2 regions of the Pseudogracilibacillus amylolyticus genome follow, and region 2 is predicted to be linked to the other one. Evidence: riboswitches for the same ligand, from Rfam matches in the RefSeq annotation. Region 2 holds a riboswitch; the other holds the start of a gene.
The links. Region 2 has a riboswitch for cobalamin ahead of ACPYKA_RS10265 (DUF4430 domain-containing protein). Riboswitches for the same ligand answer to the same signal wherever they lie in the genome.

Region 1 (12,830 bases), on a different contig from region 2:
CCTCCGCGATTCTTTTTAAAACGTTCTATCGTAAAAAGATCTGGTGCTGCATTTACGACAATTTTTGCGATTGTTTCCGTAAAAATGGCAGTTTGCTCAAAGCTTAACCGATTAGTTGGAATTGGGATATGAATTTGAAGCCCTTTATTTCCCGAAGTTTTAATAAATGAAATGAGTTCTAGTCCATCTAACAATTGTTTGATCATCTTCGCCGCTTTAATTGCGAGCACAAACTGTTCTCTGCTAGGTGGATCCAAATCAAATACAATTTCATTTGGATACATGCTATCAATTGTTTGAAATGGGACATGATATTCAATCGCACTATGATTTGCAAACCATATAAGCGACTCTAATTGATTACAAATTTGAACCCGTTTATCCTTTTCTTCCATATAATCAATATAATCAGGTGCATAACTAGGTAAATTTTTTTGAAAAAAAGATTTTTCTTCTATTCCATCTGGACAGCGAATAACAGTAAGAGCTCGGTTTTGTACGTACGGAATAATATACGGATAAATCTCTCGCATATATATAAGTAAGTTACCTTTTGTGAGACGTTTTTTTGGCCAAAAGATTTTATCTTCGTTTGATATATCTACTTTTTCAGGTAGCATAGCTAAATCCAATTCCAACCTTTCTTTCGTACAATCTTCTGGCGCTAATGTTGGAAGTAGTTCAGCAAATTCCGGCTCTCGCAATTCGTGGTCATGTAAATCTAATGTATAAATGGAGGCACATATTGCTGGAGGTAATTTCATCATTTGTTCCTCTTTTTCACCGTTTGCCATAAATACATTTTTTAATGACGACATTTCTTCTTCACTTAAACCATGTTTACATTTTCCAATAGAAACCGTTGTTGCATGATGATAAATCCCGGTTTGAAAATAATCATTTTTTAAATCATATGCTGTTAGAAAAACATGTATTTTTCGCCAGTTTTTTTCTTTTAACCAATCACTGTGTGCTTTCCCACGTACATATAAACTTGAGGCTCGTTTCGCCACAATGCCCTCACCTTTATGGTAAAAAACAATAGCAGAAATTTCTTCATAGTTTTCATATGATTTAATCATTTGTAGGGGCTTATCCTCTTTTCCTTCTAGCTTTTTAAATAAATTAACTAACTGTTTTTTTCTGTCTTTTAAGGACGTTTGACGGTAATCTTTTTGACCTTGTTGCAACAGATCAAAAGCAATAAATGTAGCTGGTCTCTCGATTGAAAGTTTGGCAATTTTCTCTTTTAATTTTAAGCGACCACGTTTTTGTATAGCTGAAAAATTAGCTTGATACGCATTATTTAGCACAACTAATTCCCCGTCTAATTGAATAGGTAAATTTCCAGTAAAAATCGGTTCAATTTCTTTACAATAAGCTAAAACTTCAGGGAAATTTTCAGTTAAATCTATATTATTCCTACTAATAATTTGAATATTATTTTTGCTCCACAATAGCGACGCACGGAAACCATCATATTTGACTTCATAAATCCAATCTTTTTTCGGGATTATTTTTGCTGTTGGGATAGGTTGCATTAATTCCATTTTATTTTCACTCCTCCGTTCCTTAATGATAAGTTGTGCTTTTTAAAGGATAAAAATGCAAAAGCATACACAAACTAAATTGAAAAGGAGGCGTCTTTTCATGCATACCATGTGGAAAGGAACCATCAGTTTTGGACTAGTCAATATTCCTGTAAAGATGCATGCTGCCACAGAAAATAAAGATGTGAAATTAAGACAACTTCACAAAGAGTGTCAAACACCTATTAAGTATCAAAAAGTATGTCCGGTTTGCGATCGAAAAGTAGAAGAAGAAGAAATCGTTAAAGCGTATGAAATTACGAAAGACAAATTCGTTATGTTAGATGAAGAAGATTTAAAAGCGCTTAAAAAAGAACAGGGGGATAAAGCAGTTGAAATTATCGATTTTGTAAAATTAGAAGAAATTGATCCAATTTATTTCGAAAAAAGTTATTATTTATCACCTGGTGACGGCGGATCCAAAGCATATTCTCTACTTCGTACCGCTTTAGAGGAAACTGGAAAAATTGGTGTAGCGAAGATGATGATTCGCTCAAAAGAACAGCTTGCTGTAATTCGCTTTTATGAAAATACACTCGTTGTAGAAACGATTCATTATCCAGATGAAGTACGTAAGGTTCAAGATGTACCTAATGTACCGGAAAAAGTAGAAATTGTGAAGAAAGAACTGGATACTGCAAAATTATTAATCGACCAACTGACAACAACGTTTGATCCAGAGAAGTACACAGATGAATACCGTGCCGCGCTACTTGAGACAATCGAAAATAAGAAAGCCGACAAAACTGCAACAGTTACCGGTAAAGCAGGGCAGAAGAAACCAGACAATGTTACTAACTTAATGGATGCACTCCAAGCATCTTTGGATAAAGCAAAGAAAGAAAAAACAAAACCGAAGAAAAAAACGACAACAGCGAAAAAAGCGGCGAAATGAACTAAGGGGTGTCCTTTTATATTTTTAGGACAACCCCATTATCATTAATAGTATTTCTGAATTAAACTTATATTTCTAACGGATCTGCTTTTTGGCGACCTGCCACTCGTTCATTCACTATTTCATAAGCTTTGTTTAAATTTGCAAAATAAGTCTCTTTCACTACTTTTACTTCATCTAATTTTTGGATATCATTTATTAATTTTATATACCCTTCTTCGAGTGAAAGACTCTTTTCTATAACAAGCCTGTTCATTATCGTTGTCTGCAATCGCTCGATGAAGTAATTTACTGTTCCGTACAGTTTGAACACCTCCATAGTCTTTTTCCACTAAAAAAACAACCCCTATAAAAGAAGGTTGTTCGTTGTGTATGATTCAAATCAAAATAAGCCTCGGCGTCTTTATTTAAAAATCACCGCGCTTTTTTACCAACACCTCCTATCCTCCGTAGGAACTGATGTACGAGATCAAATAGGCAGGTCTCCTGGCTCATAATCATCGCTTTTCGATCCTTCCCGTCTTCATAAATATGGAAAACAGTGGATTATTTCGAATCGCTCCTATACACAGTTGCGGGACAGCGCCGGATTTTAACCGGACTTCCCTTTTAAGCAATAAAGATAATTTCTTTATTACACCTATTTCTCCTATATTCAGTTTATAGCTTCATTATATCATTAAGTTTTTTTATTACTATAATCTTTCGAATGCATTCTCGATAACTTCTTCCCCTTCTAATGCATCAAATGAGCGGTTAAACGTTTTTTCATTATCCAAACAGGCAAAAACAATTTTAGCAACATCCGCTCTTGGAATTTTCCCGCCTTTGGATAAATTTTCACCAATCAACACTTTCCCTGTGCCAGGATCATTCGTCAGTCCACCTGGTCGAACGATCGTATACGTTAATCCACTTCTTAACAATTCTTTATCAGCATAATGTTTAGCGACATAATAATGACGGATTTTTTCATTCCAATTTTCTCGGTTATTTGCCTGAAATGCACTTACCATAACGAATCTCTTGATTCCAACCTGCTTGGTAGCCTCAATCGTTTTCACTGCACCGTCGAGATCTACTAATAAAGTCTTGTCTGCACCTGTATGACCCCCAGACCCTGCAGTAAATACAACTGCATCACAGCCGGCAGCTGCTGTTGCTATCTTTTCAACGCTACCTTCTAAATCTGCCACTACCGCTTTAACACCTTTTTGTTGAAACTCGTTTGCCTGTTCTTCTTTTCTTACCATTGCCACGGGAGTATGTTCACTCTCTTTTAATAAGTCAATGAGCTGTTTTCCAATTTGTCCGTTTGCCCCTACTACCAATACGTACATTTTCATGCCCCTTTCTTTAACGATTGCTTATGTACATTGTAATCGAGTTTGCAGACATTTTTAAATGAATTGTTTTTTAACCACAGAGTTTACGATTTATCCAGAGGAAACACGGATTAACCACGAAGATCTGAATTTAACCACGCAAACTATGAAATAATCACGGAAAAAAGCAATTATCCACGCAATTCGTGATTTATCCACGGGAAATGACAATTAACCATAAGGAAAAGTTTATCCACATCATTCATGAATTCAGAGCAATTACCCCATAAAAAAATCATCAGCGTTCTATCACACTGATGATTTTTCCAATTCGTTTTATTTCTTTAAGTTGTAAAAAGCTTCATATCCAGCGTATTCACCGATTCCGGCAAGTTCGTCTTCAATACGGATTAATTGATTATATTTTGCCACTCTGTCTGTTCGGGATGGTGCACCGGTTTTGATTTGTCCAGCATTTGTTGCAACAGCTATGTCTGCAATTGTTGCATCTTCCGTTTCTCCTGAGCGGTGCGAGATTACAGCAGTATAACCAGCACGTTTTGCCATTTCAATCGCTTCAAATGTTTCGGTTAATGTTCCAATTTGATTCACTTTGATTAAAATAGAGTTTCCAACACCTTGTTCAATGCCTTGCGCAAGTTTTTCTGTGTTTGTTACGAAAAGATCATCTCCAACTAATTGAACACGTGCTCCAATTCGTTCTGTAAGTAGTTTATGACCTTCCCAGTCATTTTCATCGAGTCCATCTTCAATCGAAATAATCGGGTATTTTTCAATTAATTCTTCATACCAATCGACCATTTCTTCAGAAGTACGAACAACACCTTCACCTTTTAAATTATATTTTCCGTCTTCGTAAAATTCGGATGACGCAACGTCCATTGCAAGTTGAACTTCTTCTCCAACTTTATATCCTGCTGCTTCAATCGCCTCTGCAATTGTTTGTAATGCTTCTTCATTGGAAGACAAGTTAGGTGCAAAACCACCCTCGTCACCTACTGCAGTATTAAGTCCTTTATCTTGTAATACCTTTTTAAGTGCATGAAAAACTTCAGCTCCAATACGCACAGCTTCTTTAAACGAAGGTGCTGCAACCGGCATGATCATGAATTCCTGGATATCAACGTTGTTATCTGCATGTTCTCCACCATTTAAAATATTCATCATCGGTACAGGTAGAACATTTGCATTAAATCCACCTAAATAATTATATAGAGGAATATTTAAGTGTGATGCTGCTGCATGAGCCGCCGCCATGGAAACGCCTAAAATAGCATTTGCTCCTAAATTACTTTTGTTCTCTGTATCATCAAGCTCAATCATAATTGCATCGATAATATTTTGTCGAGTAACATCAAGTCCAAACAGCTCCGGAGCAATTTTTTCATTGACATTATCAACTGCTTTTAAAACACCTTTACCTAAATAGCGATCTTTATCACCATCTCTTAGTTCAACAGCTTCATATTCTCCTGTTGACGCTCCACTCGGAACTAAAGCAACTCCAAATGCACCTGATTCTGTTGAAATTTCGACTTCCACTGTTGGGTTACCACGAGAGTCGAGCACTTCTCTAGCATAAACATCTGTAATATAAGGCATTTCAAATCTCTCCTTTATATTGAATATATTTTTTAATAAAATTTTCCTAAAGCTTAGGACTACTGCAGGTTGAAAATCAAAATCTTAGTGAACGGCTCGACATCTTGAGAATCCACTCAACGTCTTAGTGATCGACTCGACATCTTGGATATCCACTCGACGTATTGGTGATCGACTCGACATCTTGAGAATCCACTTGACGTATTGGATGTCCATGTCCTGGAATTGGACCCAAAATTAATCCATTATTAATGATTTTCCGGTCATTTCTTTCGGTTGTTCTATTCCTAATAACTCTAACAATGTTGGTGCTAAATCTGCCAAAATCCCCCCATTACGAACCGTTATTCCTTTTTTCGTTATAATCACTGGTACTGGGTTTGTCGTATGGGCAGTCATTGGCTTACCATCAGGTGTAACAACTTCATCGGAATTCCCATGGTCAGCTGTAATAATCGCTTCGCCGCCTAGTTCAATAATTTTGTCAACCACTTTCCCTAAACATTCATCAACTGCTTCAATCGCTTTAATCGTTGGTTCCAATTTTCCAGAATGTCCAACCATATCTGGGTTGGCAAAATTTAAAATAACAGCATTCAGTTCGCCTTTTTCCAATTCCTCGAGTAATGCATCGGTTACTTCATAAGCACTCATTTCCGGTTTTAGATCATACGTTGCGACCTTAGGGGAATCGATTAAGATTCGCTTTTCTCCCGCAAATTCTTCCTCACGACCACCACTCATAAAGTACGTAACATGTGGATACTTTTCTGTTTCAGCAATCCGCAACTGTTTTTTGTCATTTTTTGCAAGGACTTCACCGACTGTATTCGTTAAATTAATTGTATCAAAAGCAACCGGCGCTTGAATCGTATCACTAAAATTTGTCATTTGAACAAAAAACAGATTTTCTATTTTACGCTCGCCCCGGTCAAACTCATTAAAATTCTCATTTGCGAAAGTTTGCGATAATTGAATTGCTCGGTCTGGTCTGAAATTAAAAAATATAACAGCATCATCATCATTAACCGGACCGACTGCTTCCCCACGCTCATTCATGATAACTGAAGGTAAGACAAATTCATCATATACTTCCTTTTCGTATGAGTCATGAACAACTGCTTCAGCACTGTTAAATTTAGGTCCTTTACCGTCTTTAATCGCGTCATACGCCAATTTTACTCGTTGCCAACGCTTATCCCGATCCATAGCATAATAACGTCCTGAAACTGTGGCAAACTTTCCTACCCCAATTTCCTTCATTTCGTTTTCCATCTGTTCTATGTATTCTAATGCTGTTTGAGGGCCGACATCACGTCCATCTAAAAATGCATGGATATATACTTTTTCTATATCGCTTTTTTTCGCTAATTTTAATAGTGCAATCAAGTGATCAATATGACTGTGAACCCCACCATCGGATAGCAATCCGAATAAATGAAGGGCACTATTATTTGCTTTTACTTGTTCTAATGCTTTTAGAAAAGTTGTATTTTTATAAAATTCACCTGATGCAATTGCATTATTTATTCTGGTTAAACTTTGAAAAACGATTCTTCCTGCTCCGATATTTAAATGGCCAACTTCCGAATTTCCCATTTGTCCTTCGGGGAGACCAACAGAAAGACCGCTTACGTGAAGTTGATTATGCGGATAACTGTTCCAATATCGATCGAAGTTCGGCTTTTTTGCTTGTGCTACTGCATTTCCCTGTTCTTCAGTTCGGCATGCAAACCCATCTAAAATAATAATTGCCGCTAAGTTTGTCATGATGCATTATTCCCTGCTTCCACTAATTGTTTAAAAGAATCCGCTTCAAGACTAGCTCCGCCAACAAGTGCTCCGTCAATATCACTCATTTTAAGTAACTCTTCAATATTGGCTGGTTTTACACTCCCACCATACTGAATAGTAACTTGAGAAGCAATTTCCTCTGAAGTTTGTTGACGAATTACTTCACGAATATGTGTACACACTTCATTTGCATCTTCACTAGATGCAGTTTTCCCTGTACCAATAGCCCAAATCGGCTCATAAGCAATAATCGTTTTTGTAATTTGTTCTTCACTCAAATTACTTAAAGCTACCTTTACTTGATTTTCTATATGGGCTAATGTTTCGTTTGCTTCACGCTGTTCTAATGATTCACCAACACAAACAATCGGAATGAGACTATGTTCAAAAGCAGCGAGGGCTTTTTTATTTACTGTTTCATCTGTTTCATTAAAATATTCACGTCGCTCAGAGTGACCAATCACGACATGCGTTACACCAATATCACTTAGCATAACCGGACTAACCTCGCCCGTAAATGCACCTTCTTTTTCGAAATGCATTGTTTGAGCAGCCACTTTAATATTTGTACCTTCTGTTTGTTCGACTAAGCTTTGTAAATATACAAATGGAGCACAAATAATTGCTTCTGTTTGCTCATTTGTGTCGATGTCTCTAACCGATTCAATGAACGACAAAGCTTCTTGTTTTGTTTTATGCATTTTCCAGTTTCCCGCAATTATTTTTTTTCGCATTAGATACTCTCCTTACTCTTTATCGTCTAGTGCAACAATTCCTGGAAGATCTTTTCCTTCCATAAATTCGAGTGATGCGCCGCCACCCGTTGAAACATGATCCATCTTATCTGCTAATCCAAATTGTTCTACCGCAGCTGCTGAATCACCACCACCAATGACAGTATAACCTTTTGTTTCTGCAAGTGCTTCTGCGACAGCCTTTGTTCCGCCGCTAAAGGCTTCCATTTCAAATACACCCATCGGTCCGTTCCAAACTACGAGTTTCGAATTTAAAATAACATCACGGTAAGTTGCTGCCGTTTCAGGACCAATATCGAGGCACATCCAGCCTTCTGGAATCTCATTTGCGGCAACTGTTTTATTATTAGCACTTTCTTTAAACGCATCCGCCACAACTGCATCTGTCTGAATGTAAAACTTTACCCCTTTTTCTTCTGCTTTGTTCATAAATTCTTTCGCTAAATCTATTTTATCCTCTTCTAATAAAGAATTTCCAATTTCATACCCTTTTGCTTTTAAAAATGTGCAAGCAAGTCCACCGCCAATTAACAAATTATCGACAATATCTAAAAAATTATCGATCACATTAATTTTATCTTTTACTTTAGAACCGCCAATAATAGCTGTAAATGGTCGTTCTGGGTTCGCTAATGCTTTTCCAAGTACATCGATTTCTTTTTCCATTAAAAATCCGGCAGCTGCAGGAAGCTGTTCAGCTACACCTGCTGTAGAAGCATGTGCCCTGTGAGATGTTCCAAATGCATCGTTTATGTAAATGTCAGCCATTTCTGAAAAAGCTTTGACAAGGTTTGGATCGTTCTTTTCCTCGCCAATCTCAAAACGGACATTTTCAAGTAATAACACATCACCGTCTTGTAAAGCTGCGATTGCTTGATTCACTTCTTCACCAATTACAGTATTTGTTTTTGCAACTTTTTTTCCAAGCAACTCACTTAACCGTTTTGCAATAGGATCAAGTCGTAATTCTTCTACTATTTCACCTTTTGGGCGTCCTAAATGGGTTGCTAAAATTACTTTTGCACCTTGATCAATCAAGTGCTCTATGGTTGGGAGTGCGGCTTTAATCCGTGTATCATCTGTAACTGTTCCATTTTGCATTGGGACGTTAAAATCTACACGACAAAAAACTCTTTTTCCTTTTACCGCCATTTCTTTTAACGTTTTCTTGTTCATATGAAAAAACCCCTTTACATTTCTTCACGTTATTACATATCCTTTTCCATTATACGTCAGTCTGTTCTAAATACATAATTTTTATATGGATTTAAGAAAGCTCGGACACAGTTGAAGGAAACTGGGCAGTAAATTCGGTTAGTAATCAACTTACCGCTACGGAAATACACTGCGCTTTCCGTGGGCGGCTGTTGAGCCTACTCGTCGCTTCGCTCCTACGTAGTCTCATCTAGGCCTATCCTCCCATAGGAGTCTCCGTGTATTTCCTCCGCTGGTACTGTGGAGGATAAATGTTCTATACCGGGGATTCACCGATCTAGTTGATTGTAGTGGAGGGCAGTCGACTCCTGCGGGAAAAGCACGTGTCTGAAGACTCTGCAGGAAGCGCCTTTTGCTTCCGGAAGAGGCTGAAGCCGTGCCCGCGGAAAGCGTACTGCCCGGAGCGAAAATCAACGGCGATTTTACTACACAGTTTATGGAAAGGCTACAAAGACACTGATAGAAAAATCCGAACTAATACAAACTTTAAGTGAAAAAATTTGAATTATAGTTCGGATATTTCTATGTTTAAAATTCTATTGCACCAGCCTAATTAGTTTGTCCGAAAGATTTAGATTTTTATTATAGTCCTTTTTCTTTTAAAAACTTCGCTAAGTCAATACAACGTGAAGAGTAACCCATTTCGTTATCATACCATGAAACTACTTTAACCATATTGTCCTCTAGAACCATTGTTGAAAGTCCATCAATAATAGAAGAATGTGTATTACCAACAATATCTGTAGAAACGAGCGGCTCAACTGAGTACTCTAAAACACCTTTTAACTCATCTTCAGCAGCTTCACTTAGGACAGTATTTACTTCTTCAACTGTTACATTTTGATCCAATTCTGCAACTAAATCGACAACAGAACCGTCTGGAACAGGAACCCGAATTGCCATCCCATTTAACTTGCCGTTTAATTCAGGTAATACTTTTCCAACTGCTTTTGCTGCACCGGTTGACGTTGGAATAATATTTTCAGCTGCTGATCTAGCACGACGATAATCTTTATGAGGTAAATCCAAAATTTGTTGGTCATTTGTGTACGCATGAACTGTTGTCATCAACCCGCGCTGAATACCAAATTTATCATGTAATACTTTGGCAAGAGGGGCTAAACAGTTTGTTGTACATGATGCGTTTGAAAGAATATCATGTTTATCTGCTTCATATTCGTCTTCATTCACACCCATTACAATTGTAATGTCCTCATCTGTTGCCGGCGCGGAAATGATAACTTTTTTTGCACCAGCTTCTAAATGTTTACTTGCATCTTTTCGATTTGTGAAGCGGCCTGTCGATTCAATCACTACTTCCACACCATGGTCTTTCCAACCAATATTGATCGGATCTTGTTCAGAGTAAACGTGGATTTTCTTACCATTAATAATCAGATCATCCCCATCAACTTCTACCTCTGCATCAAGTCTTCCATGTACAGAATCATATTTAAGTAAATGTGCCAACATATCTGCATCTGTCAAGTCATTAATTGCTACTACCTCAACATCATCATTCTTTAATGCCTGTCTAAAGATATTTCTTCCAATTCGTCCAAACCCATTAATACCAATTTTTACAGTCATTTGACTTCCTCCCTAATTTGTTTTTTATAATAAATGTTTTTTAACAATTTCCTTCGCTGCAGCTTCGTCCGTTATGAGCACATCGCTTTTACCTTGTTTCATGTAAGAGGCAATTGCTTGAGCCTTTGACTTTCCTCCAGCGACAGTGATAACCTTATTAATATTCTTTAAATCTTCCAAATGGATTCCAATTGTTCTTACTTTGTGAACAATATTCCCCGCTTTATCGAAATAATAACCAAATGCTTCACTCACTGCTTGTTCGTTAATTAATTGCTGGACAGTGCTGGCTGAAGTTTTCCTTCGCTCGGCCATTGTCAGGGCATCACCTATTCCATGTAATACAATATTTGCATGCTTAATTAAATTTAGTGTTTCCATAATCGAAGGTTCTTTAATCATGGATTGATACAAATCTTCACTTAATGGATCGGGAACATGCAACAATCTGTAGTCCCCTTTTTCAGCTTTCGCCATTTGTGCGACAATGGTGTTCGCTTGGTTCTCTACTTTTTCACCGACACCACCCCTGGCAGGAACAAATAAACATTCAAATCCTTCCAATGGAACCATCGCATTTGCTACAGCAGCCATGGTTGTTCCTCCAGTAACAGCAATTGTTGCGTTATCCTCCATGACTGTTTTCAAAAATTGTACAGTTGCCCTACCTAGTGCTTGCTTCACATATGGTTCTACATCGCTATCTCCAGCAACAATAATGACGTTTTCAATTGCTGTTTTACTTCTTAATTCATTTTCTAAAGAAGTTAAACCGGAAACCTCACGAATAAAAGAGTGCAATCGATCGACGATATTTTTCCCCTCATCCGTAATTAACATTCCTTTCGTCGTAATATCAATTAATCCTTGGTTCTCTAATAAGGAAATTTCATTACGAATATATCTCTCCGGCATATTTGTGTGATCGACGATTCCCCTTCTACCAATCGGCTGAAACAGATAAATCGTATAAAGAACGGTATATCTGTTTTGCATTGTTTCCAGTAAATCTGGGTAGATTATTTTTTGTAAATGGATTAATTCTTTCACACAAAAAACTCCTTTAACATGAAGGATGAAACTACTGCACTCAAACACTCGGGTCAATTATGTCCCTATAGTTAACTTTTCGTCCCACTTGTTGTAAAAAAATAAGCAGTGTATGATGCTTCTTTTTAAATTCTATCATACACTTCAATGAAAAATCAATCCTTTTTTCCTATATTTTCTTGTAACGCTTTTTCTAATTGTGGTAAATTCATTGCTTCGCACGTTAACAATGTATCTTTAATTCGTACTGCAGGTATTAACAGCTGATACTCCTCCAACCAACTGTCGTTTGTATAAATATCCCTTTCTTCGAGTTCAAACGAATAATAATTTTTCAGCATCATAATAAGTGCATAGGCATCGTCACATAAAGAACAATTATGTTTCGTATAAAATTCAAGTTTTACCATATTTGTCATCCTTCATTCGGTATACATTTTTTTGTGTGGATTATTTCAATAAAATGCTTAATTATTTTTGCTGTTAAGCCCCAAATTACTCTGTCATTATATTTATAGAAAAGTTCCTCTACCTTACGAGTTCGCCAGTCATAATCCTCACCATCTTGGATGAGATGATATGGAAAGTTTGCTTCAGGAACAACTTCTAAATTCACATAATAAATATCCGGTTCTTTTTCAAGAAAAAAGGTGAGTGGAACTGTAAATACTTCTGCAACTTCTGCTTTATTTAACACCATTTTTTCTAAGCTCATTATTTCCCCCGCATACGGATATATTACTCGACCGTCCGGAGCAACGATATAGTCCAATGGGAAGACATGCCTAATCGTGGCGGGAGTTATCCCTAATTCTTCCGTTGTTTCTCTAATTGCACATGCAAGCGCATTTGCATCCTCTTTATCGATCCTTCCCCCCGGAAAGCAAACATCACCCGGTTGACTTCTCATTTTGAGGGAGCGTACTTCAAATAAAATATGAATCTCCTTTTCAATTTCTACAAGCGGCAGCAGTACAGCATATTGTTTGAAAAA
Region 2 (14,026 bases):
ATATAAACACAGTGATTGCAGACATAGAATTGAGTAAAATTATTGGGAACAATATGGAATTAGAAATTTAGCAGGAGTGAAGCAATTGAATGATTTTTTCTGGCTCACACTCAGTTGTATCAAAGGTGTAGGCAGTAAAACATTAATACAACTATACGAAAGTTATCCTGATTTAAACGCTGAAAACCTTCAGGAACAAATTAAGACGATGAACAAGAAGAATATAAGCAAATTGTTATCGCCGGAAAATATTTCGGTTGCTAAAGAAAGGGCAGAAAATTTAATTACATCACATGAAGAAAAAGATATTAAAGTAATTCCGATTTCCAGCGAATGGTACCCCAACTATTTACGGTTAATTCCAGACCCACCAACCATCTTGTATGCAAAAGGAAATACGGAATTGCTAAAAGAAAAACTTAATTTGGCTGTTGTCGGAACAAGGGAACCGACTGAAACAGGGATAAAAGCAGCGCGTAAAATTGCTACCACTTTTGTTGAAATGGGCTATACGATAGTAAGTGGTCTTGCGTTGGGTATCGATACAGCGGCTCATGAAGGGGCATTAAAGGAGGAAAATGGAAAAACGATTGCTGTTTTAGCGGGGAACTTGATGCAAATTTATCCAGCGAAAAATAAAGAACTGGCAACAAAGATTTTGGAACGAGATGGGTTATGGCTTTCAGAAACTCCGATTGGCCAATCGAACACAAGAGGTAATTTTGTGAAAAGGGATCGGATTCAAAGTGGTTTATCATTAGGTGTTTGTCCGGTACAAACACCAACAAAAAGCGGCACTCAGCATACTATTGAGTTCTCAAGGAAACAAAATAGATTTTTGTTTACCCCAACCCCTTTACAACAAGATGAAAACGAAAATGCAATTCAGGGAAATATAGAATTAATGAATGCTGGTGTAACTGTTTTACAAAATAAAGAATCGTATAAATCAATTCACAACAATTTATTAGACTATAAATTAAAGCTAGATAATGAACACTACGAGCGTTTTGAAAAAATGAATTCAATACAACGTTCAGCTGAAAGTATCGAAAAATTAAATTTATTCGACGGATAAATTTGGTAAGTAATAAATAACCCACATCTATTATTTAGATGTGGATTCCTCTACTTATAAATATGGTTTTATTAAAATTTAACTTGCACTGTTTATACTGATGAAAAATTTGGTAGTTTTTTATTGTCCAAAATTCGTGTTGAAGTTAATTTTCCATGGATAAAATCTATCTTCGTATAACTATTTATGTATAAATTTCGTCATAAAAAAACGCTAAAAAATGTGTCTATCTTAAATAAGAAAATATAATCCTCATTTGCTTTGACTATCCCTTATTTTTGTGGTAAAAAAGTATTAGGAAAACAGTCATATACATAGTGTTATCAATTATTTTATCCACTAATGAGGTGCGAAAATGTCGATTGCTAATTTTGAGGATTTTGAACTTCCGGCAGATAGTATAAATAATCAGTTAGCAAATATTGCTTTAAACAATATAGATGAAGGGGTTATGATTACAAATAGTCATAATCAAATTATTTATGTCAACAAGAAATTTGAAAAAATCACCGGTTTTACATTTGCTGAAGTGAAAGGGAAAACGCCAAGAAACTTACAATCCGGCATACAGGAACTCTCCTTTTATGAAAATATGAAACAAGTAGTAATACAGACTGGTAAATGGCAAGGAGAGCTTTGGAATCGTACGAAGAGTGGAGAAGTATATTTACAATCGTTATCTATTATTGCCATAAAAAATGATCAAGATGAAATTGAAAACATCATCGGCATCTTTTCTGATTTATTACATAATGATTCACTTGAAAATGAATATTTACAGAACATTACCTATTATGATTCTTTGACTAACCTTCCCAATCGTTTTTGGTTTGAAAAACGTGTTGTCTCAGTTTTGCAATCTTCACACGATAAGGCATTTGCTATTATTTACCTTCAATTGGATAATTTCACAGAGATAAATGAAAAACATGGTTTCCTTTTTGGGGATGTTTTGCTTAAACGAATTGCGAAAAGATTACAAAATAGTATACCTAAAAACAGTATGGTGACGCGTTGGAGTGGGACGGAATTCACGTGGATTATAGAAAATATTGCAAATGAAGATAAAATTAAAGATCTTATTAAAGAGATTTTCGATAAAATTGCTGCTCGAATTTTAGTTAATGGAACGGAAATTTCTCTTGATGCAAGTTTTGGTGTAAGTGTATATCCTAGGGATGGCAATACAGTATCTAGTTTGTTATCAAAAGCAAATCGCGCCATGACTAGTGCTAGGAAAAATCGAACAGTTATGGATTTTTATAAACCTGAAATGGGCACACCGAACAACTTTTTTATTATGGAGATAGAGTTAAAAAAAGCGATTAAAGAGAATCAATTTGAACTATATTATCAACCGTTAATCTCCGTAGAAACAAATAAACTGGTCGGATTTGAAGCATTGATTCGCTGGAACCATCCTACTGAAGGTCTTATCTCACCTGTAAAATTCATTCCACTTGCTGAACAAACCGGATTAATTATCGAAATTGGAAATTTGGTATTTAAACTAGCGTGTGAGCAACTAAGTGAGTGGAAAAAGCAAGGATTAACGAATATTAAAATTAGTATTAATTTATCAATGAATCAATTTAAAGATCAATATTTAGTCGAAAATATATCGGAAATCATCCAGAAAACCGGTGTTTCCGCAAGTGATATCGGAATTGAGCTAACCGAAAGTTCGCTAATTGATAATATGGAAGAAACGATTTTAAAACTTCATCAACTTAAAGAGCTTGGTTTTTACATTGCAGTAGATGATTTTGGCACAGGTTACTCATCTTTAGGATATTTAATAGATTTCCCAATAAATCGAATTAAAATTGATCGCTCGTTCATTAAAGTGATGGGACATAACCAAAAAATTAAAGCTATTGTTTCCGCAATCAACACGATGGCGAAAACGATGGATATTGAAGTTGTCGCTGAAGGAATTGAGACAAACGAACAATTACAAATCGTTCAGAAATTAGATTGTCATATTGTTCAAGGGTATCTCTTTGATAAACCTTTACCGGTAGAGGAAGTGGAACAAAAATGGTTGAAAATTTAAAATTTCATTACAATAAAAGCAAACAAAAATCCGCTTGGCTTTAAGAGGCGGATTTTTATTTAGGAAAAAACGAAGAAGTTGATTAACTAAGGATAATTTATGACGAATTTCCGTAAGCTATTTTCAAGTTATCCTAATGGGAATTTACGAATCGAGTTAACTTAATAACGATTTTCCCTCTCATTTCTAACTTATATTTGATAAGGTTAGAAATCGAACTCTTTTGCGACAGAAACAAATTCGCGAACGGAAAATGGTAAGTAACTATTCTTTTTCCAAATCATCCCGAGTTCCAAATGAACATCAGGTTTCTCAAATGGAATGGCGACAATGTTTTTATTGTTTATTTTGTTACAAATTTGACTAGGTAATAATGCGACGCCAAGCTTAGCTTCCACCATTTCTAAAATAAAGTCTTTTTGAGAACTCTCACAAACGATGTTCGGGTAAAACCCATACTGGGAGCAAGCGTCAATAATGCCGTCGAATAAGGAAAAGTCTTGTCGATACATAATAAAAGGTTCGTCTTCGATATTTTTAAAACTTATCGCGGATTTTTCAATGAGAGCATGTTGTTTATGAACTACTAGCATTAATGGATCTTTAACTATTTGCATAATGTCAACTTCTTTTTTGTTTAAAGGTTTATTACAAACAAAGCCAATATCTAATGTGCCATCACAAACCCCACTTTTGATTTTTTTGGAACCAACTTCAATTAATGATACATCGATCATTGGAAATAAATCGATATAGCGACTGATAATCTTAGAGCAAAAAGCGGCTCCTATTATTGGTGGGATTCCTATTTTAATTTCTCCTTTTTTAAGATCCATTACATCGTTTAATTCTGACGTTAAATTTTCGTAAGCGTTAAGAACGTGTTTTGCATTTTGCAGTAATGCATTTCCCGCATCAGTCATTTCTAACTGTCGAAACGAACGGTAAAAAAGCGGTACGCCTAACTCTTCCTCGATCCCCTTAATTGTTTTACTCAAAGAAGGTTGTGAAACATGTAATGCAGCAGCCGCTTTGGTAAAATTTAAATGTTTCGCCACCTCAATAAAATATTCCAAATGCCGAATATCCAATTATGTTAATCCTCCCAAAATTTCACTTGATAAACCTATTATACAACAGCTATAACTAAATGGAATAGTAGTTATTCGAATTATGTATTGTAATAATATATAAAACTGTTATATAATAGGTGGCAACAAGAAGGAAAAATTGACAGGAGGATGTATGATGACGAATTACGTTAATGTTGGTAGTATTAAGGTTGCCGAAGAATTGTATAATTTTGTTAATAGAGAAGCACTGCCTGAAACCGGACTTGATATAGAACAGTTTTGGGATGATTTTGAAAAACTGTTACTTGATTTCACCCCACGTAACAGAGCGTTATTAGAAAAACGTGATCAACTGCAAAACCAAATTGATGCATGGCATAAAGAAAACAAAGAGTTTAACCAAGAGCAGTACAAAACGTTTTTAGAAGATATTGGATACCTAGAGCCGGAAGTTGAAGATTTTAAAGTTGATTTACAAAATGTAGATGATGAAATTTCCCAAATCGCTGGACCTCAACTTGTCGTTCCAATTAATAATCCGCGTTATGCGATAAATGCTGCCAATGCTCGTTGGGGATCTCTTTATGATGCATTTTATGGTACAGATGTAATTAGTGAAGAAGATGGAGCGGAAAAGTCAGGGGCATATAATCCGGTTCGTGGAAATATAGTAATTGAAAAAAGTAGAGAATTTTTAGATGCTAGTGCACCTCTTACATCTGGTTCACATAAAGATGCAACAAAATATGGGATTGAAAATGGGAAGCTTGCTGTTGTTCTTACCAATGGTGAAACTGTCGGTTTAAAAGATGAAGATAAGTTTATCGGGTTTCAAGGAGAAGAAAGCGAACCTTTTTCCATTCTATTAAAAAATAATGGGCTTCATATTGATATCCAAATCGATCCCAACCATCCGATCGGAAAAACGGATAATGCTGGTGTAAAAGATATTATGATTGAATCAGCAATTACAAGTATTATGGACTGTGAAGATTCTGTAACAGCTGTTGATGCTGAAGATAAGGTTGATGTATATCGTAACTGGAAAGGATTAATTCGCGGAGAGCTTTCCACATCATTTAAAAAAGGTGATCGAACAATCGAACGCACATTCAATGAGGACCGCATCTATAAAACTACTGATGGAAAAGAAGTGACATTATCTGGTCGAGTTCTTATGCTTGTGAGAAATGTTGGCCATTTAATGGTTAACAACGCTGTATTAAATGAAGATGGTACAGATGCGTATGAAGGAATTTTGGATGCTGTTTTTACTAGTTTAGTAGCTAAACATAATTTGCTAGGTAAAGGAAAATATATTAACTCGAAAAAAGGGTCTGTCTACATTGTAAAACCTAAAATGCATGGATCTGAAGAAGTTAAATTTACTAATGAGCTATTTGCAAGAGTAGAAGATATGCTTGATTTAGAAAGAAATACATTAAAAGTTGGGGTCATGGATGAGGAACGTCGTACAAGTCTAAACTTAAAAAACTGTATTCATGCGGTTAAAGAACGGGCAATTTTTATTAATACAGGTTTCTTAGACAGAACAGGTGATGAAATTCATACATCAATGGAACTTGGACCAATGCTTCGTAAAGTAGATATGAAAAATGCCACATGGCTTTCTTCTTATGAAAAAAATAATGTAAGCATTGGGTTACGTGCAGGATTTAAAAATGAAGCCCAAATCGGTAAAGGTATGTGGGCGATGCCGGACAAGATGGAAGATATGGTTCGTGAAAAGATCGGTCATCCAAAAGCTGGAGCAAATACCGCTTGGGTTCCATCTCCTACAGCAGCAACATTGCATGCACTTCACTATCATGAAGTTAATGTTAGTGACGTACAAGATGAATTGTTATCAAAAGGTACAGATATAGACTATCGTAACGATATTTTACAAATACCTGTTGAACAGAGTCCTGCTTGGACAGAAGAAGAAATCCAAGCTGAACTTGATAATAATGCACAGACAATGCTAGGTTACGTTGTTCGCTGGGTAGAACAGGGAGTTGGATGTTCGAAAGTACCAGATATTAATGATGTAGGGTTAATGGAAGACCGTGCAACACTTAGAATTTCCAGTCAAATGATCGCAAACTGGTTGCATCACGGTATTTGCAGTGAAGAACAAGTAATGGAAACATTAAAACGCATGGCACAAGTTGTTGATAAACAAAATGCTGGCGATGAACTATATCGCAATATGGCTCCAAACTTTGATGAATCTGTTGCATTTCAAGCTGCTTGCGACTTAGTATTTAAAGGAACAGAACAGCCGAATGGTTACACAGAACCAATTTTACAAAAGCGCCGTATAGAATTTAAGAAAAAAATCGGTGTAACAAACTAAATAGTAATAGGGGGTTTAAAAGGAGAAGAATAGTTAAGTCTTCTCCTTTTTTTAATGATTGTGAAAGAGCACAGACTATATTTTTTTAATTTAAGTGCTCTAGTTGCTTGAATTAGAGCATAAAGAATAAATTCTTGTGTTGACACTTTCGCAACTAAAAACAGAAGGATTCTAATAACTAATCGCTCGTAGTCGATCTCTGTTTTGAACAACTTTTTCAAGATCAGGGGGTACATTACCTCTCTCTCTCTCTATATATCCAGTTACTTATAGCAGATAGGCTACTTGTCTAAAACAGACTGCTACTTCTTTCTCGAAGTGGAACACCTAAAATCAAGTTGTAAACTTATTTCGCTATATAGACGGTAACTGCTGTTTTACAACTCTATCTCCAAGCAATTTCCCGAAAGTTACCTTTCCAAGCATTTTCAATAAAAATTCATTATTACCTAATCGAAAAAAATATTTTTAAATATTTTATAAAAACACTTGCAATTATATAAAAAACGACTATACTGTATTATAACAGATTCAATAAATAACACACTGTTATATAATTGGAGGTGTAGACGATGAGAGAGAAACATGACAAAGCTACTTGTCCTGAGTGTGGAGAAAACGTTTCTAATAAGAGTTATACGCTTGAGTGTGACTATTGTTTATCTAAGAAAGATGATTAATAAAAAACAATAAATTGTTATGTAATAATAAGCATTTTTATAAACTGTAATACAACAAATGGTTTTTTTGCTTGATTGAGATTGGAGCATAACGTAAACGATCAACTCTAAAGAAACAAAAGCAAAATTTATTTCCGATTAGTTGATCTAGATAGTAAAAAATCTTGTTCCAGTCTCTTCAAATATATAAGTTTTCTAATCTTAAGGAGGAAAAGTCAGATGTATAAAGAAAGAGCAGCAGCACTTCAAAAAGAATGGGATACGAATCCAAGATGGGAAGGTATTAAGCGACCATATCGTGCCGAAGATGTTATTCGTCTACGTGGTTCGATTGATATCGAATATACTCTAGCTAACAGAGGTTCTAAAAAACTTTGGGACTTAGTAAATAATGAAGAATATGTAAATTCACTAGGTGCTTTAACAGGAAACCAGGCTGTTCAACAAGTGAAAGCTGGTTTGAAAGCAATATACTTAAGTGGTTGGCAAGTTGCCGCAGATGCAAACCAAGCAGGTGAAATGTACCCTGACCAAAGCTTATATCCGGTTAACAGTGTTCCACAAGTTGTAAGACGTATTAACAATGCTCTACAACGTGCGGATCAAGTGGAATACTCTGAAGGAGAAGTAAAAAATGATTATTTCGCACCGATCGTTGCGGATGCGGAAGCAGGTTTTGGCGGTCATTTAAATGTATTCGAATTAATGAAATCTATGATTGAAGCTGGAGCATCAGGCGTTCACTTTGAAGACCAACTTGCATCTGAGAAAAAATGTGGGCACTTAGGTGGTAAAGTATTAATACCAACTCAAACTGCTATCAAAAACTTAATCTCTGCACGTTTTGCAGCAGATGTTATGGGTACTCCAACAATCATTATGGCACGAACAGATGCAAATGCGGCTGACTTAATTACAAGTGATGTTGATGAATATGATGCACCATTCTTAACTGGTGAGCGTACAGTAGAAGGTTTCTACCGTACAAAAGCTGGTTTAGATCAAGCGATTGCTCGCGGACTTGCTTATGCACCTTACGCGGATTTAATCTGGTGTGAAACTGCGGAGCCGGATTTAGATGAAGCTCGTCGTTTTGCTGAAGCAATTCATGAGAAATATCCAAATCAACTATTAGCTTACAACTGTTCTCCATCATTTAACTGGTCGATCCATATGTCAGAAGAAGAAATGGATAACTTCCAGAAAGAAATCGCAAAAATGGGTTACAAGTTCCAGTTCGTTACATTAGCTGGATTCCACACATTAAACTACAGCATGTTCGAACTTGCAGAACAGTACAAAGACAAAGGTATGGGTGCATACTCACGTCTAGTACAATCAAAAGAATTTGCTGCTGAGGAGAAAGGGTTCACAGCTACTCGTCACCAAAGAGAAGTTGGAACAGGTTACTTTGATGAAGTTGCACAAGTAATTGCTGGAGGAGAATCTTCAACAGTTGCTCTTGCTGGATCTACTGAAGCAGAACAATTTTAATCAATAATTTACAAAGAGGCTGGGACATAACTAGCCAAAAATAGTTAAATAAAAAGGTTCCAAGTAATAAAAAATTTGCTTGGAACCTTTTTTCTGGTTTATTCCATCTTCTGTCACTTTGTTACCATTCGTGAGGTGTTTTTTCTTAAGTTCTTTTTATGAATATAACTATTGTTATTTGTAAAAAAAGAAATATATTGTCCGTTTTTGACAGAAGTAACCTCATGTATACTCATTTCTACTTACTTGCTATCGACCTTGGTATCTAAGGAAAGCCTTGATATGATCCATCAAAGGTCGTTTGTTAGTTAATTAAATAATTGTCATTTGTAAGTATTTCTCACTATAAAGAGCTTAATTATAATCGGAACTCCCTAATTATGTAACAATAAAATAACACATTGAAATATAACTGTAACATTATTAAAACATGCTTGTCATTTTATAGTGCTATACTATTATTCGACTAAAAGATTAATAGATTACATAATATACATTAATAATTTTTATGACCCTACATATTTCGATTAGATATTACGTACATAGACAAAAAGAACGGTCATAAGGGAAGCGGGGAATAGTTTTGAAAAAAAAGGTAGTTGCAATTGGTGCAGTTGCAGTTGTTACTTTAAGTGGTGCATTTTTTAGTCAGGAAGCCCATGCTGAAACATTACAAAGTGTTCAGAATAAACAACAAGAAGTAAAATCACAACTTTCAAAAGCAGAAGCTAAAATTGCAGATATTTTATATGAAATTAAAGAGATTAACGAGGAAATTACTCGTCTCCAATCGGCGTTAGATGAAAACAATAAACAAATCGACAAAACTGAAACAGAGATTGCTACTTTACAAGAAGAGATCGATACTCTAAATGAGAAGATTGAACAAAGAAACGAAATCTTAAAAAGTAGAATTGCTTCATACCAGGAAAATGGTGGACAAATTGATTATATGGAAGTTGTCCTAGGTGCAGAAGGATTTAGTGACTTTATTAGCCGTATCTCTGCAGTTACTACTATAACTAATGCTGATATGGATTTGTTAGAAGAAAACGAAAGAGATAAAGAAGCAGTTCAAGAGAAATTAACTGACCAAGAAGAGCTTAAACAAGAATTAGAAGATCAGGAAGAAACAATAAAAGTTCAAAAAGAACAACAAGAAGCAAGTAAGAAAAAGTTAAAAGATAAAGAAGATAAGCTTAAAAAAGATAAAGCTAAGTTGGAATCTGAAAGCAGTGAACTAGTAGCATTAGAAGCAGATATCCGTGCTAGCATGACTGCACCAGCTACACAAGAAGTAGCATCTGCTACTGAAAATTCAGATGAGACCAGTAATGGCGTTACTCGCGATAATAGCACAAGTAACAATAGTACAAATAATAACAGTAACAGTAATGGAAGCTCATCTACTCCTAAAACAAATAACTCACCAAAGGTAGCGTATACTGGCGGTGGCGGATCAGCAATCGCTGCTGGTAAACAGTTTATCGGTAGATCAACTTATGTTTATGGTGCAAAGAATCCGGGTGCAGGACAATTTGACTGCTCAGGATTTGTACAATGGGCTTATGAGCAAGAAGGTGTAAGCTTACCGAGAACTGCTAGTCAAATGGCAAGTTCAGGTACAGGAGTTCCTTATAGCCAAGCTAAACCTGGAGATTTAGTTATCTTTAGAGGCGGAAGTCATGTTGGTATCTATCTTGGCGGTGGTAAATTCTTAGGATCGCAAAGTAGTACTGGGGTTGCAATTGCCGATATGAACAGTGGCTATTGGGCACAGCATTTTGATAATATCGTTAGAAGAGTTAAATAAATTAAAGAATATTAACGCATCGTTAGTAAAAAACTAGCGATGCGTTTTTTAATTTGCAGAAAGAAGATTAGACATAATTTAAACAAACAGCACTCATAGTGTTGTTTATCGCGTTTAACGAATAGTGGGTTTCCCCGTTCGGAAATCTTTGGACTACAGACGAACATGTCTTTTAATTCCTTGGTGAAGCAGGAAATATCTTAGGGACTAGGCTATTTGATAGTCTTGTTGAAAAGAATTAAATTTTTCGTGACGATCGATTCTATTAGATTCCGAGAGTTTACTCACGTTTGCCCCACCATAAAAACGGGACATGATAATTATCGATTTTTGTTACCCTATTTTGTAATAATTAAACATAATTTGTGATATAAATGTAATTTTTTTAAAACCTTTCTGTTATCTTGAACTGTTATAATTTGATTCGTGAAACAATTAAATAGAGAAGGTTACTAGATATAGATCAAGTTATACATAAGAGGGAGCGGAAAAGTCTTGAAGAAAGTAACTGTCTTACTGGGAGCACTCGTGATGTTCACTTATAGTTTCACTATTGTGCCATTAACATCATTTGCAGAAAAAGATTTATCTGAAATTAAGAAAGAGAGAAAAGAAGTTAAAGAAGATTTGACGGAAGCTGAAGAAGAAGTCGCGGAAGTTTTAGTAGAAATAGAAACAAAAAATAAAGAGATTAAAGAACTGAATCAGACGTTAGAAGATAATACAAAAGCAATCCAAGAAGTAAAAGAAGAGATGGATTCTAAAAAAGAACAAATAAAAATTCTAGAAGACAAAATTGAAGAAAGATTTGATATTCTTAAAGAACGAGCCAAATCATATCAGAAAAATGGCGGTAATATTACATATTTAGAAGTGCTTTTTGGTGCAGAAGATTTTACTGACTTCATCAGCCGACTGAATGCAGTGACAACAATTACAGATTCTGACGCTGACTTAATTAAAGAACAAGAAAAAGATAAGAGAGAAGTAGAGATGAAACTAAAAGAATTAGAAAATCTAGAAGAAGAGTTATTGGAAATTGAAAAATTAGTTACGGAACAGAAAGAACAAGCAATCCAGATGAAGGAAGAACTAGAAGGAAAAAAGGATGAATTAAATGAATTAGTTCAAAAACTAGAATTTAAAGATGAGGAATTATCAGCTCTGGAAAATAAAATTCACGTTCAAGACGCAATTCCTATTTCCGATGGTATTTCTCCCGAGGCAATGGGTGCAGGAACTTTAGGTTGGCCTACACAAGGCGGATACATTTCTAGTCATATGGGTCAGCGTTGGGGGAAAATGCATAAAGGAATTGATATCGCACGAACTGACCGTAGTACTAGCCCGCCAATATTTGCGGCTGAAAGTGGGACGGTTGAAACAGCTGGTACAATGAATGGTTATGGCAATACAGTAATTATTAATCACGGAAATGGGCTAAAAACATTATATGGTCATATGGCATCGATTAATGTAAAATCTGGTCAGAAAGTTTCCAAAGGAGATCAGCTGGGAATTATGGGAGCTACAGGAAATTCTACTGGAATCCATCTTCATTTTGAAGTCCATGTAAATGGTTCTATCCAAAATCCTGTGGGATATTTAAATTAGAAAAATTAAGGGATTTGTTCTTATTTTAATAGAACAAATCCTTTTTTGTTCGAAAACAAGCTACACTTCTATGAACCGACCATTTTGTTCACTTCCAAAAACCCGCCTTATACACTAGAATATGTACATAATGAGACAAGCGTATTGTCACGCAACACTTTCTAGTCTATACTTAGTAGATAGTAATCAATAATTTAATAGATTATGTGTTGGTTTTTTTGCAAATAAGCAAAAAATTAAAAAGGAATCAGGTGAAAATCCTGAACGGACCGGCCACTGTAAATGGGGAGATGTCTTTAACGATACCACTGGTACTAGACTGGGAAGGTAAAAGATATACAATGATCCATAAGTCAGGAGACTTGCCAAGACAAAAATGCACGATACACCTTCCAGGATAGAGGTATGCATACGACTAGAAAATTTTTGTGTTTAATAGTACATAGAATATATATTTTCTATCAGACTCTTACCTTTTTTGGGGGTAAGAGTCTTTTTTATTGGCAGATAAGAAAGTATAAAACTTTCTTGACTCGCTCACTGGCTAAAAGCGCGACGTCCTGGGACTGTAGCTACGCTTTCGTCCCACCGTAAAGATTTGTCTCAGGCGCCAGTACTAGCACGTCCTGTGCGTCGTAAGTGCAACTTTAGTTCTCGCCAAGGCTTGGCGAGAAGCCAAGTATTCTAAGAGGTGTGCAACAATTACAACAAATACGAAGGGAGGGTTGGTGAAAAAATCGAGGATTAAAAGAAAGTAGTAAAAAGAGTAGGGAAGACAAAAACTTACCTACACATTACATAAAAATGATGTGAGTTTTTAAAAAATTAAGGAGGGAAAAGGATTGAAAAGAAATCAACGAGTTGTGAGTGTTTTATTTGCATTTTTATTAATATTTTCCTCTATCTTATCACCGATCTCTACATATGCAGAAAATACACAAGAAAAAGAAAGTGAAAACGTCACTTCAGATGAAGAGTTGGAAGATAAGAGGGAAAAGGAAGTCATCCAAGAAAAATCAACGGATGATTCAGAGGTCGAAAAGGAAAATGACCATAAGCAAGATGAAAAAGAAAAAGCTAGTGACCAAGATCATACTCTTTCCGTAGAAACAGAGGATGAAGAACAAAGTGATCCGGATGAGGCAACAGAAGAAAAGGAAGAAATCCAAACAAAAGAAAGAGCTCCACCTGTTACAGTAAATGTTCGGGTAGAAACGCATGAAAAAACACTAGTACCATCTACGGAAGTAACTGTCGATAATTTCGATTTAAGCGAATATGGCGGTCCTGCGTCTACAGACAGTCCTAGAGCAATTCACGCTATTATTCGTGCATTAGAAAACGTGGAACACTTAGATTTAACTAATTATAACGATTTTGCATTAGAATTTGATGGTAATTATATTGCTGGTATTGATGGATTATTTGAATTTGATGCAGGTGGGAATAGTGGTTGGATGTATTTCATTGATAATGGATATGTCGAAAAAGGAGTTTTACAACGAGAGATCAATGATGGAGAGTCTATCGTTTTATTCTATACACCTAATTATACAGATAATACTTTTTCTTGGTTTGATCGCGAATCATATTCAACACAAGTAGGAGAATCGCTTGAAATTGAATTAACCGGCGTTAATTTCGATGTGGTGAATCCTGTAGAAGGTGCATCGATTCTAATCGATGAAAAAGAATATATAGTCGATGGAGAAAAAGTTTTAACAGATGAAAATGGGAAAATAACTGTACAGTTTGATGAACCGGGAACTTATCATTTATCTGCACAGCGAATAAATGCTAACGATGAACGCAACATCGTACGACCATACGCAATTGTGGAAGTAACAGAAAACGATACT

Region 1: another riboswitch for cobalamin. It lies ahead of ACPYKA_RS11370 (hypothetical protein); the one in region 2 lies ahead of ACPYKA_RS10265 (DUF4430 domain-containing protein).

What each region holds. Positions count from the first base shown of each region.
Region 1 covers NZ_JBPPZG010000092.1:871-13,700, reverse strand. The annotation lists gene ligD (DNA ligase D) at 1-1,550, opposite strand, end outside; gene ku (non-homologous end joining protein Ku) at 1,651-2,484, shown strand; gene ACPYKA_RS11370 (hypothetical protein) at 2,552-2,803, opposite strand; cobalamin riboswitch at 2,944-3,143, opposite strand; gene ACPYKA_RS11365 (SDR family oxidoreductase) at 3,180-3,824, opposite strand; gene eno (phosphopyruvate hydratase) at 4,146-5,432, opposite strand; gene gpmI (2,3-bisphosphoglycerate-independent phosphoglycerate mutase) at 5,670-7,202, opposite strand; gene tpiA (triose-phosphate isomerase) at 7,199-7,960, opposite strand; gene ACPYKA_RS11345 (phosphoglycerate kinase) at 7,973-9,157, opposite strand; gene gap (type I glyceraldehyde-3-phosphate dehydrogenase) at 9,779-10,786, opposite strand; gene ACPYKA_RS11335 (sugar-binding transcriptional regulator) at 10,811-11,836, opposite strand; gene ACPYKA_RS11330 (glutaredoxin family protein) at 11,992-12,246, opposite strand; gene ACPYKA_RS11325 (NUDIX hydrolase) at 12,252-12,830, opposite strand, start outside.
Region 2 covers NZ_JBPPZG010000077.1:2,361-16,386, forward strand. The annotation lists gene ACPYKA_RS10225 (HAD hydrolase-like protein) at 1-71, shown strand, start outside; gene dprA (DNA-processing protein DprA) at 86-1,078, shown strand; gene ACPYKA_RS10235 (sensor domain-containing protein) at 1,434-3,134, shown strand; gene ACPYKA_RS10240 (LysR family transcriptional regulator) at 3,341-4,225, opposite strand; gene ACPYKA_RS10245 (malate synthase G) at 4,383-6,566, shown strand; gene aceA (isocitrate lyase) at 7,466-8,740, shown strand; gene ACPYKA_RS10255 (C40 family peptidase) at 9,324-10,553, shown strand; gene ACPYKA_RS10260 (murein hydrolase activator EnvC family protein) at 11,049-12,167, shown strand; cobalamin riboswitch at 12,361-12,551, shown strand; partial or broken gene ACPYKA_RS10265 (DUF4430 domain-containing protein) at 13,010-14,026, shown strand, end outside.